DNA from 2 places in the Streptomyces sp. NPDC027962 genome. Region 2 is predicted to be linked to the other one. Evidence: riboswitches for the same ligand, from Rfam matches in the RefSeq annotation. Region 2 holds a riboswitch; the other holds the start of a gene.
The links. A riboswitch is a leader RNA that binds a small molecule or an ion and turns the genes downstream of it on or off. The one in region 2 is predicted to bind S-adenosylmethionine.

Region 1 (5,428 bases), on a different contig from region 2:
CCATGTCCGCCTGCGGACCCTTCTGGCCCTGCGAGATCTCGAATTCGACCCGCTGACCCTCTTCAAGGGTGCGGTACCCGTCCATCTGGATCGCACTGTAGTGGACGAAAACATCCGCACCACCGTCGACCGCGATGAAGCCGTACCCCTTCTCCGCGTTGAACCACTTGACGGTGCCCTGAGCCATGCCTAACTCCCCTATTACTGGCCCTTGCGCAGGACCGCACTTCGCGGACCTGGGTCAGACCTCCACCCCAGCAGGAGGGGTGTGCGCCGGAACGCGTCGACCGCGGCTGAATGTATCCGCCCAACTGCCCTCTGCAACAGGTCAATCGGACGAGAAATCTGGGCAGGACCGATCGGCTGATTCATGTGAATTCATGTAATTCAGGGGCAAGTCGGGCCCGGCAAACGACGCCTAAGAGGCAATTCGATCGCACACTTTGGCTGCATTCTTGCGGAACTTGAAGGCATTCTCGAGCGGCCGGCGGAGGGGGCTTCCCAGACCCTATCGCGCTCAACCATGCAGAATTGCCCCCTCCGCTTCTCTCGCGGAGGGGGCAATTTCAGTAACTGCGGGTAAATCTCTGGGGTTGACTCGGTCGTCCGACCACGTTTTCGTCAGCCGCCTTCATCAGCCGCCGGCGACCGCCGGAATGATCGACACGCCCGCGCCGTCCGGCGTGGCCGTCTCCAGACCCTGCTCGAAACGGACGTCGTCGTCGTTCACGTAGACGTTGACGAAGCGGCGCAGCTTGCCCTGGTCGTCCAGCACGCGGGCAGCGATGCCGGTGTGGTTCTTCTCCAGGTCCGCGATGACCTCGGCGAGGGTCGCGCCCTCCGCCGGGACCTCGGCCTGGCCGCCCGTGTACGTACGGAGAATGGTGGGGATGCGGACGTTGACGCTCATGTTCGTCACCTCTCGGCGGAGTACGGCGGGTTGCGGATTCAGTGGGCGGCCAGGCCCGCGTCGCGGAACGCGTCCAGGCTCGGGCGGATGACGGCGGTCGCCTGCGAGGTCTCCGCGACCGCGTCGAGGGTCTTGAGGCCGTCACCGGTGTTGAGGACGACGGTGGTGAGCGCCGGGTCGAGCACGCCCGCCTCGATCAGCTTCTTCGTCACACCCACGGTCACGCCACCCGCCGTCTCGGCGAAAATGCCCTCGGTGCGGGCCAGCAGCTTGATCGCGTCGACGACCTGCTCGTCGTCGACGTCCTCGACCGCGCCGCCCGTGCGGCGCGCGATGTCCAGCACGTACGGTCCGTCGGCCGGGTTGCCGATGGCGAGCGACTTGGCGATGGTGTTCGGCTTCTGCGGGCGTACGACGTCGTGCCCGGCCTTGAAGGCCGTGGACACCGGCGAGCAGCCCTCGGCCTGGGCGCCGAAGATCTTGTACGGCTTGTCCTCGACGAGTCCGAGCCTGATGAGCTCCTGCAGGCCCTTGTCGATCTTCGTCAGCTGGGAGCCGGACGCGATCGGGACGACGAGCTGGTCGGGCAGCCGCCACCCGAGCTGCTCGCAGATCTCGTACGCGAGGGTCTTGGAGCCCTCCGCGTAGTACGGGCGCAGATTGACGTTGACGAAGCCCCAGCCCTCGCCCAGCGGGTCGCCGATGAGCTCCGAGCAGAAGCGGTTCACGTCGTCGTAGTTGCCCTCGATGCCGACGAGCTCGCCGCCGTACACCGCGGCCATGACGACCTTGCCCTGCTCGAGGTCGTGCGGGATGAACACGCAGGAGCGGAAGCCGGCCCGCGCGGCGGCGGCGCCGACCGCACCGGCGAGATTGCCGGTGGATGAGCAGGACAGGGTGGTGAAGCCGAAGGCGCGAGCGGCCTCGATGGCCTGGGCGACGACGCGGTCCTTGAAGGAGTGCGTCGGGTTGCCGGAGTCGTCCTTGATGAACAGTCCGCCGGTGACGCCCAGTTCGCGGGCGAGGTTGTCGGCCTTGACGAGCTTGGTCCAGCCCGGGTTCAGGTTCGGCTTGTCGGCCACGTCGGCGGGGACGGGCAGCAGGGGGGCGTAGCGCCAGATGTTGGCGGGGCCCGCCTCGATCTGGGCGCGGAGCTTCTCGACGTCGCCGCTCGGCAGGTCGTAGGCGACTTCGAGCGGCCCGAAACACTCGGCGCAGGCGAAGATGGGGCCGAGTTCGAAGCGCTGTCCGCATTCGCGGCACGAGAGTGCGGCGGCGGGTCCGAGATCCACCGGCGTGGTGGCGGGGGTGCTGGCGACAGTCTGCGCAGCCATGATGTCGAGGCCCTTTCTCCTCATCTTCCTCGTGACGCACTTCGCCACAAGACGGAATTGGCACCTTCCCCACCGTGACCTCGCGGTCGGCGGGAGGGTTGCCGGGGCTTCAACGGGCCGTTCCCTCTGCCCCTCTGGATGAGCGGTATGGCACCGGACGTGCGGTCCGGGCATTTGTGTGCTCGGACCCCCGAGATGCGGGGGTCGTTCGCGTTGCTCAAGACTGTAACCGAAGCCCCGGACGGTTGAGATAGTCGTCCGACCCGCGAGATGGATCACACGACCTGCTGCCAAGGGAGACGCGACGTGCTCGATGAGGTGGCGCGCTGGTTGAGCCGGCGCTCCTGGTCCGCATCCGATCGCTCGCTCGACCGGCTGATGTCCGCCAAGGTCGGGCAGGGGTCGACGGTCAGTGTCGTGCTTCCCGCGCTGAACGAGGAAGAGACGGTCGGGGACATCGTCGCGATCATCCGCCGGGAGCTGATGGAGGCCGTCCCGCTCGTCGATGATCTGGTGGTGATCGACTCGGCCTCGAGCGACCGCACCTCCGAGGTGGCCGCCGCAGCCGGGGCGCGAGTGGTGCACCGGGACTCGATACTGCCGCGACTGCCCGCCGTGGCCGGCAAGGGAGAGGTACTGTGGCGGTCACTCCTGGTGACCAGCGGTGACATCGTCTGCTTCGTCGACGCGGATCTGCGCGACTTCTCCTCCGACTTCGTCTCCGGCATCCTCGGTCCGCTGCTGACCGAGCCCGAGGTGCAGTTCGTCAAGGCGATGTACGACCGCCCGCTGGGCGGGGGTGCCGCGCCCGGCCCCGACGGGACACCGGCCCAGGGCGGCCGGGTGACCGAGCTGGTGGCCCGCCCGCTGCTCAATCTGCACTGGCCGCAGCTCGCCGGCTTCGTCCAGCCGCTGGGCGGCGAGTACGCGGCACGGCGCTCGCTGCTGGAGCAGCTGCGCTTCCCCGTCGGTTACGGCGTGGAGCTCGGCCTGCTGGTCGACTCGCTGAACCTGGTCGGCCTGGACGCCCTCGCGCAGGTCGACGTCGGCACCCGCAAGCACCGCCACCAGGACGGGCAGGCGCTCGGCAGGATGGCTGCGACGATCTACCGCACCGCCCAACTACGGCTGTCCCGCCCCCACTTGGTGCGCCCGTCGATCACCCAGTTCGAGCGGGTCGACGACGGCTTCGCGCCGCGGACCTACCGGGTGGACACCGAGGAGCGTCCGCCGATGCTCGAGATCGGTGAGTACGCGGCGCGTCGCGCGGCATAACCAGGAACCGCCAATCATTTTGCCTACATTTCCGATGTATGGGACTCATCGGATTTCTTGTACCGGCGCGCGGCAGGCACCGCAGGGCCGCGCCCTCCGGAGACCGTGAGCGGCTGACCCGGCTCATCGGCACGCTGGCGGTCACCGCCGCCGCGGCGCTCGGCCCGGCCGCCCCGGCGACGGCACTGCCGGCCGCCGCGATCCCGGCGTCGGCGACCCCGGCGGAGCAGGACACGCCCCGCGAACAGCAGGTGGAGATGGCTCGCACCGGTGGTACGGCGGAACAGCTGTGGCTGCTCGGCGGCGTCGCCCTGAGCCTCACCGCGGCGGGCATCGTCGCGGTGGCGGCCACCCGCGGCCGGCGCCGCGACCACTGACCTGTGCCCGGGCCCGGCCCGCGAAGGGGGTGTGCGGGCACCGGACGCCGGCCACCCGCGGCGGGTACGCGCAGCCACGGGACGCCCGCCCCCGCACCGGGCCCGGACCGAGCGCAGCCCGGCCCGCAGCCCGCCCGAAACCACACGTTTGAGGCCCGGCGGTACGGGCTAGGTTTCGGCACATGGTCTCCGACGCAGCACAGATCCTCGTCGCGTCCAACCGCGGCCCTGTCTCGTACACACTGACCGAGGACGGAGGGCTCGACGCCCGCCGTGGCGGTGGAGGCCTCGTCTCCGGCCTGTCGGCCGTCGGCTCCGACGCGCAATCGCTGTGGGTGTGTTCGGCGCTGAGCGAGGGCGACCGGGAGGCGGTACGGCGCGGGGTGGGAGAGCCCGGCGTACGGATGCTCGACATCGACGCGGCCGTCCACGCCGACGCGTACAACGGCATCGCGAACTCGGTACTGTGGTTCGTCCACCACATGCTGTACCAGACGCCGCTGGAGCCGGCCTTCGACCGGGACTTCCGGCGGCAGTGGAGCGCGTACCGGCTGTGCAACCTGGCGTTCGCCGAAGCGATCGCCGAGGAGGCCGCCGACGACGCGGTGGTCCTGGTGCAGGACTACCACCTGGCGCTGGTACCCGGCATGGTCCGTGACCTCCGCCCCGACCTGCGGATCGGGCATTTCTCGCACACCCCGTGGGCGCCGCCCGAGTACTTCGCGATGCTGCCGTCCGACATCGCGGAGGAGCTGCTGCTGGGGATGCTGGGCGCGGACCGGCTGGGGTTCCTGACCAAGCGCTGGATGCGCTCGTTCCAGAGCTGTGCCGCCTCCGTGCTGTCCCAGTACGACGGAGCGTCCCGGTGGCCCAAGGACCAGGAGCCGGCCTTCGAGTACCGGATGCCCGGCCACGGCCGCCGGCGGACCCGGCTCGGGGTGCACGGGCTCGGCGCCGACGCCGACTTCCTGCGCGAGCGCGCCAACCGGCCGGACGTCGACGAGCGCATGGCCGCCCTGCGCGAGCAGGCCGGGGAAGGCCGCAAGACGATCGTGCGCGTCGACCGCACCGAACTGTCCAAGAACATCGTCCGGGGGCTGCTGGCCTACCGGGAGCTGCTGGGGCAGCACCCCGAGTGGCGCGAGCGGGTCGTGCACATCGCGCTCGCCTATCCCTCACGCCAGGATCTCGCGGTCTACCGCGACTACACGGCCGAGGTCTCCCGGCTGGCCGACGAGATCAACGCCCAGTACGGCACGGACAGCTGGACGCCGGTCATCGTGCACGTCAAGGACGACTTCGCCCGGTCGCTGGCCGCGTACCGGATGGCCGACGTGGCGCTGGTGAACCCCATCAGGGACGGCATGAACCTGGTCGCCAAGGAGATCCCCGTCGTCACCGACCTCGGCTGCGCCCTGGTGCTGTCGCGGGAGGCCGGCGCCCACGAGGAGCTCGGCGACGAGGCGATCACCGTCAACCCGTTCGACGTCAGCGGCACGGCCGCGGCCCTGCACGAGGCGCTGTCCATGCCC
Region 2 (5,428 bases):
AGGGCCGCGGCCAGCTCGGGCTGGGCCTTTCCGAGCCGTTCGCCGATGCGCTGGCGGAAGAGGGGGTCGCTCTCCAGTGCGGCGGCCATCGCATTGCCTGCGAACTTGGCGCGCCGGGTGGGGGTGAATCGGGCGTACTGGCGCAACTGTGCCGGAAGTTCGGCGACGGTCAGGCCGCCGAACGCATCGGAGACCAGGGCGACGACCCGCCGTCGAACCCCTTCCGGCAGCGGGCGGTCGAGCGCCTCGGCGGCGTCGCCGGCCGCACCGGCCGACTCGGCGCCGTTGTCAGGCTGCTCCACGATCCGTCACCCCTACCACCCATGCGGGCCGCTCCGTTCAGGAGCCGGCGCCCGGCCTGTCCACCAGCTCGATCTGGTCCACCGCGTTGCACCAACGGCACCGGACCGACTCGATGGTCTCACTGACGACCTCGCGCTCCTCCACGGCCGGCTCACCGGCCAGGTCCAGATGGACGTATTCCACGACCTTCGAGGAGCGCGTGACGTCGAAGCGCGTGAGGTTGCCGCAGAGTGTGCAGCGCCACCGGGTGTCAGCGGTCGGCGAGGGAACCGTCGTCATCGTGCCGTCCTTCTTCGTCATGCGGGATGCTGGTGCCGCGGTGCGCCGTCGAACTGCGGATGTACTCCCTGCAACCCTACGGCCTCGCGGGTACCCCATGTCGCGGCGAGGCACTCTGTACCGTTCGGTCCCGCTAAGCCATGCTCTGTCCATGATCAGTCGGTGGGGCACGGCCAGGCATACGATCCGGAACGCGGTGAGAGGTCCCGCCGTGACATACGGCCTGATCGCGGTCTGCTGCGCGATCTTCGTCATCAGCCCGGTCTCCGGTCTGAACCTCTCGTACGGCCTCGGCGACCGGCTGCTCGCCGCTCAGGCGGCGTACTTCGAACGGTGGGGGGTGATCCCCGCCGAACTGATGGCGGGCTCGCCGGGCGCCCTGCTCACTCCGCTCACCGCCCTGTTCGTGCACGGCAGTTGGCTGCACCTGCTCGGCAACATGCTCTTCCTCTTCGTCTTCGGCGCGATGGTCGAGGAGCGGATGGGCCGGCTCGCCTTCGCCCTCTTCTACACGGGGGCCGGCTATCTCGCGCTGCTCGTCTACGCGGCGGTCAACGACGACTCGGAGCAGACCCTGGTGGGCGCGTCGGGGGCCATCTCCGCCGTACTCGGAGCGTTCCTCTTCCTCTTCCCCAGGGCCCGGGTGACCAGTCTCTTCCCCTTCCTCTTCTTCCTGCCGCTGCGCTTCCCCGCCTGGGCGGTACTGATCTTCTGGTTCGTACTGCAGTGGCTGGCGGCCAGGGGCGCGGGCAGCGGGCCGGGCGTCGCGTATCTGGCGCACCTGGTGGGGTTCGGGGCGGGCTTCGTCTACGCGTGGGGCCGCTACGGACGTGGGACTAGAGTGAACACATCTGCAGCGACCGAGGGAGAAAGCCAGCCGTGATCACCGCGATCGTGCTCATCAAGACCAGCGTGGACCGTATCCCCGAGATCGCCGAGTCGATCGCCGCGCTGGACAGCGTCAGCGAGGTCTTCTCCGTCACCGGCACCTACGACCTGATCGCCATGGTCCGGGTGGCCAGGCACGACGACCTGGCGGATGTGATCCCCGGCCGGATCAGCAAGATCCAGGGCGTCGAGGCGACCGACACACACGTCGCCTTCCGTACCTACTCCCAGCACGACCTGGAGGCGGCGTTCGCGATCGGCCTGGACGCGTAGCGCTGGAGGCGGCACCCCGGCCGGTCGCGAACCGCGGGCCGTTGCGGCGGAGGTGGCGCACCGGGCCCGGGCCGCCGCCGCGCTCGTGCTCGGCCTCGCCCTCGCCCTCGCCCTCGCCGGAACCCTCGGCCACGGCGTCCGCGCGATCATCACCGCGGGCGTGGACGCCTACGGGTCGATCGTGCCGGCGCCCGTGCCGCTGCCGGAGGCGCTGGACCGCGCCGGTGAGCTCCTCGCCGACACGGCCGAACGTGCGCTCGGGATGGTCCTGGTGGGGACGCGGCTCGCGGCGTGAGCGGGCGTCAGCCGCGGTCGGGCACGCAACGGCCGTCCTCGGTACGGTACTTCCACTGCGCACCGTCGCGGACCAGTTCCTTCACGGCGCTCACGAACCGGTCCAGGTGCTCGTCCGGAGTGCCCGCGCCGAAGCTGACCCGGATGGCGCCCCGGGCCTTCTCCCCCGGCTTCGCCTCCGGCGCGCCGCACTCGCCGACGTCCTGCTGGTCGCCGCCCAGCAAGGTGCGCACCAGCGGGTGGGCGCAGAAGAGGCCGTCGCGCACACCGATGCCGTACTCGGCGGAGAGCGCCGCGGCGAAGTGCGAGCTGTTCCAGCCCTCCACCACGAAGGAGATGACACCGACCCGCGGCGCTTCGTCGCCGAACAGGGACAGCACCTTGACCTCGGGCACCTCGGCGAGCCCCTCTCGGACCTTCTCGATCAGGAGCCGCTCCCGGGCGACCAGTGCGTCGAACCCGGCCTCTGCGAGCGCCTTGCAGGCGGAGGCGATCGAGTAGACGCCGATCACGTTCGGGGAACCGGCCTCGTGCCGGGCGGCCGTGGTGTGCCACTCGACGTCCACCCCGCCGTCGGTCCGCCGTGTGACCTTCCGGGAGGCGCCACCGCCCGCCAGGTACGGCTCCGCGTCCTGCAGCCAGTCGGACCGCCCGGCGAGCACACCGGAGCCGAACGGCGCGTACAGCTTGTGCCCGGAGAAGGCCACCCAGTCGACATCCAACTCCCTTACGGACACCGGGAGGTGGGGCGCCAGCTGGGCGGCGTCGAGCACGATGCGGGCGCCGTGGGCGTGGGCGGCGGCGGCGAGCTCCTTCACCGGCCACAGCTCACCGGTCACGTTGGACGCACCGGTGACGCAGACCAGCGCGGGACCGTGGGGGTCGCGGTCGGCGAGCGCGTGCTCCAGGGTCCGCACGGCCTCGGCGGGCGTACGGGGCGCGTTCAGGTACGTCACGCGGGCGTCGCTCCACGGCAGCAACGAGGCATGGTGCTCGGTCTCGAAGACGAACACCTCGCAGCCGGCCGGCAGCGCGGCGGCGAGCAGGTTGAGCGAGTCGGTGGTGGAGCGGGTGAAGACGACCTGGTCGGCGTCCCGGCAGTCGAGGAACTCGTGGACCACGGTCCGGCTGTTCTCGAACAGGTCCGTGGACAGCTGGGAGAGGTAGCCGGCCCCGCGGTGCACGCTGCCGTAGTACGGGGCGTACGCGGCCACGTCGTCCCAGACGCGCTGAAGCGCGGGGGCGCTGGCCGCGTAGTCGAGGGCGGCGTAGCCGACTTCACCGCCGGTGACGAGCGGAACGGTGACGTCCCGGCCGAGGACCGGCAGCGGGGCGCAGAGGGACAGGTCGGAGGTGGTGGCGACAGACATGGCGAACTCCCGTACGGGCAGGCGAAAACGGTGCGTCGACGCAGCACAGGGCGGAGCACCGCTGGAGAAAAGGGTGACCGGAGAAGGGGCTGGGATGCCCTATCGCATTCGCTTGCTCACGAGACTGCTCCCTTGAGGACCAGGACCCCAGGGACACGGCATTCGACGATGCCGCGGGGGTCCGCGCTTGCCGCAGACCTCGCTGCCTGCGGCCTGGTCTTCACCCGGGGCACCCCGCCACGGACGGAGGGTTGCCGGACAGCGGGCCGGGGCCGTAATCGCTGTCACTCATGACCTTGGGACGCATCCTGCCATACGTCTCGCATGACGCAAGGGCGCGGTCCACGATCCGGACCGCGCCCTTGCGTCATGCGTGCGGCGGCGTCATGCGTTGCCGCGCCCTTGCCGCGTCATGCGTTGCTGGCCGCCACCCAGCGCTCCAGCGCCGCCCGCGCCGCACCCGAGTCGATCGACTGGGCCGCCCGGGCGACCCCGGCCGCGAGCTGCTCGTTCAGCGTGCCGTCCGTCGGCTCCAGGGCCGCGAGCGCCGCCGCCGAGTTGAGCAGCACCGCGTCCCGTACGGGGCCGGTCTCGCCGCCCAGCAGCCGGCGCGCCACATCGGCGTTGTACGAGGCGTCGGCGCCGCGCAGCGCCTCGACGGGCACGAGCTCGATGCCGATGTCCCGCGGGTCGAACCGGTCCTCGCGCACCGCGCCGTCCCGTACCACCCACACCCGGGACGTCGCGGTCGTCGTCAGCTCGTCGAGGCCGTCGTCGCCGCGGAAGACGAGCGCGGAGGAGCCGCGGTCGGCGAGCACACCGGCCAGGATGGGCGCCATCCGCTCGTCGGCGACACCGGTGGCCTGCGCCTTGACCTGCGCCGGGTTGGTCAGCGGGCCCAGGAAGTTGAACGTGGTGCGGATGCCCAGCTCCTTGCGGGCTGCGGCCACGTGCCGCAGCGCGGGGTGGAACTTCACGGCGAAGCAGAAGGTGATCCCGGCCTCTTCGGCCACCTGGGCAACCCGCTGCGGAGTGAGCTCCAGATTGACGCCGAGCTTCTCCAGGACGTCGGACGCGCCGCTCGCGGAGGACGCGGCGCGGTTGCCGTGCTTGACGACCTTCGCGCCCGTGCCTGCCACGACGATCGCGGACATGGTGGAGATGTTGACCGTCCTGGCGCCGTCACCGCCCGTGCCGACGATGTCGACGCTCGGGCCGGGCACGTCGATCAGGTTGGCGTGCCGGTACATGGTCCGTACGAGTCCGGAGATCTCCTCGACCGTCTCCCCCTTGGCGCGCAGGGCGACGGCGAAGCCCGCGATCTGGGCGTTGGTGGCCTCGCCGCTGAGGATGCGGTCCATGGCCCACGCGGTGGCCTCGGCGCTCTGGTCGCGGTTCTCGAGGAGGGCGTTCAGGACGCTGGGCCAGGTGGGGGTCCCCCCGGACGGAGTCTGGGGGAGGGCCAGCCCGCTGTCGCCGCCGACCGGGGTCACAACGTTCATGGTCCACTCCTGGGTCCACAAGCCAATAGGGATGGTTCCACCCTATCCAGCCCCGGGGACGGCGAAGAGCCCCGTCCAGCGAATGGACGGGGCTCTTCGCCTGGCTGCGCCGGGAGGTGATCCCAGCCGTGGCGACGTATCAGCTCAGGTGATCAGTGGTGGCCGTGGCCGCTGGTGATCTCCTTGTACTCCTCGACGGTCGCCTTGGGGATCTGCGTCCCCTCGCCGTAGTAGCCCTTGCTGAGCCTGGCGCGCAGCTTCTCCCTGCGCGTCACCTTGCGCCGGACGCCGTTCTCGTCCACCTCGGGGCCGATCTCGGCGGGCTCGTACTGCTCGTGCGCGGTCAGCTTGTACCGGTCGCCCTGCGCCAGCGGCTCGTGGACCTCGACGAACTCACCGTGCGGCAGACGCTTGATGATGCCGGACTCGCGTCCGTGCAGCACCTTGTCCTTGTCGCGCCGCTGCAGACCCAGGCAGATCCGCCTGGTGATGACGAACGCGAGAACCGGTCCGACGAAG

Region 1: it holds a riboswitch for S-adenosylmethionine, as region 2 does, so the genes downstream of both, thrC (threonine synthase) here and ACZ4SA_RS10455 (aminotransferase class V-fold PLP-dependent enzyme) in region 2, are expected to answer to the same signal.

Annotation. Positions count from the first base shown of each region.
Region 1 is NZ_JBVHTA010000003.1:297,874-303,301, forward strand. Features, by position in the region: gene ACZ4SA_RS04710 (cold-shock protein) at 1-187, opposite strand, end outside; gene ACZ4SA_RS04715 (MoaD/ThiS family protein) at 635-910, opposite strand; gene thrC (threonine synthase) at 949-2,244, opposite strand; SAM riboswitch class I at 2,262-2,389, opposite strand; gene ACZ4SA_RS04725 (glucosyl-3-phosphoglycerate synthase) at 2,551-3,519, shown strand; gene ACZ4SA_RS04730 (hypothetical protein) at 3,558-3,896, shown strand; gene ACZ4SA_RS04735 (alpha,alpha-trehalose-phosphate synthase (UDP-forming)) at 4,079-5,428, shown strand, end outside.
Region 2 is NZ_JBVHTA010000008.1:104,023-109,450, reverse strand. Features, by position in the region: gene ACZ4SA_RS10480 (NYN domain-containing protein) at 1-302, opposite strand, end outside; gene ACZ4SA_RS10475 (hypothetical protein) at 340-582, opposite strand; gene ACZ4SA_RS10470 (rhomboid family intramembrane serine protease) at 734-1,465, shown strand; gene ACZ4SA_RS10465 (Lrp/AsnC family transcriptional regulator) at 1,462-1,743, shown strand; gene ACZ4SA_RS10460 (glycerate kinase) at 1,796-2,038, shown strand; gene ACZ4SA_RS10455 (aminotransferase class V-fold PLP-dependent enzyme) at 2,046-3,407, opposite strand; SAM riboswitch class IV at 3,586-3,703, opposite strand; gene trpD (anthranilate phosphoribosyltransferase) at 3,818-4,909, opposite strand; gene qcrB (cytochrome bc1 complex cytochrome b subunit) at 5,062-5,428, opposite strand, start outside.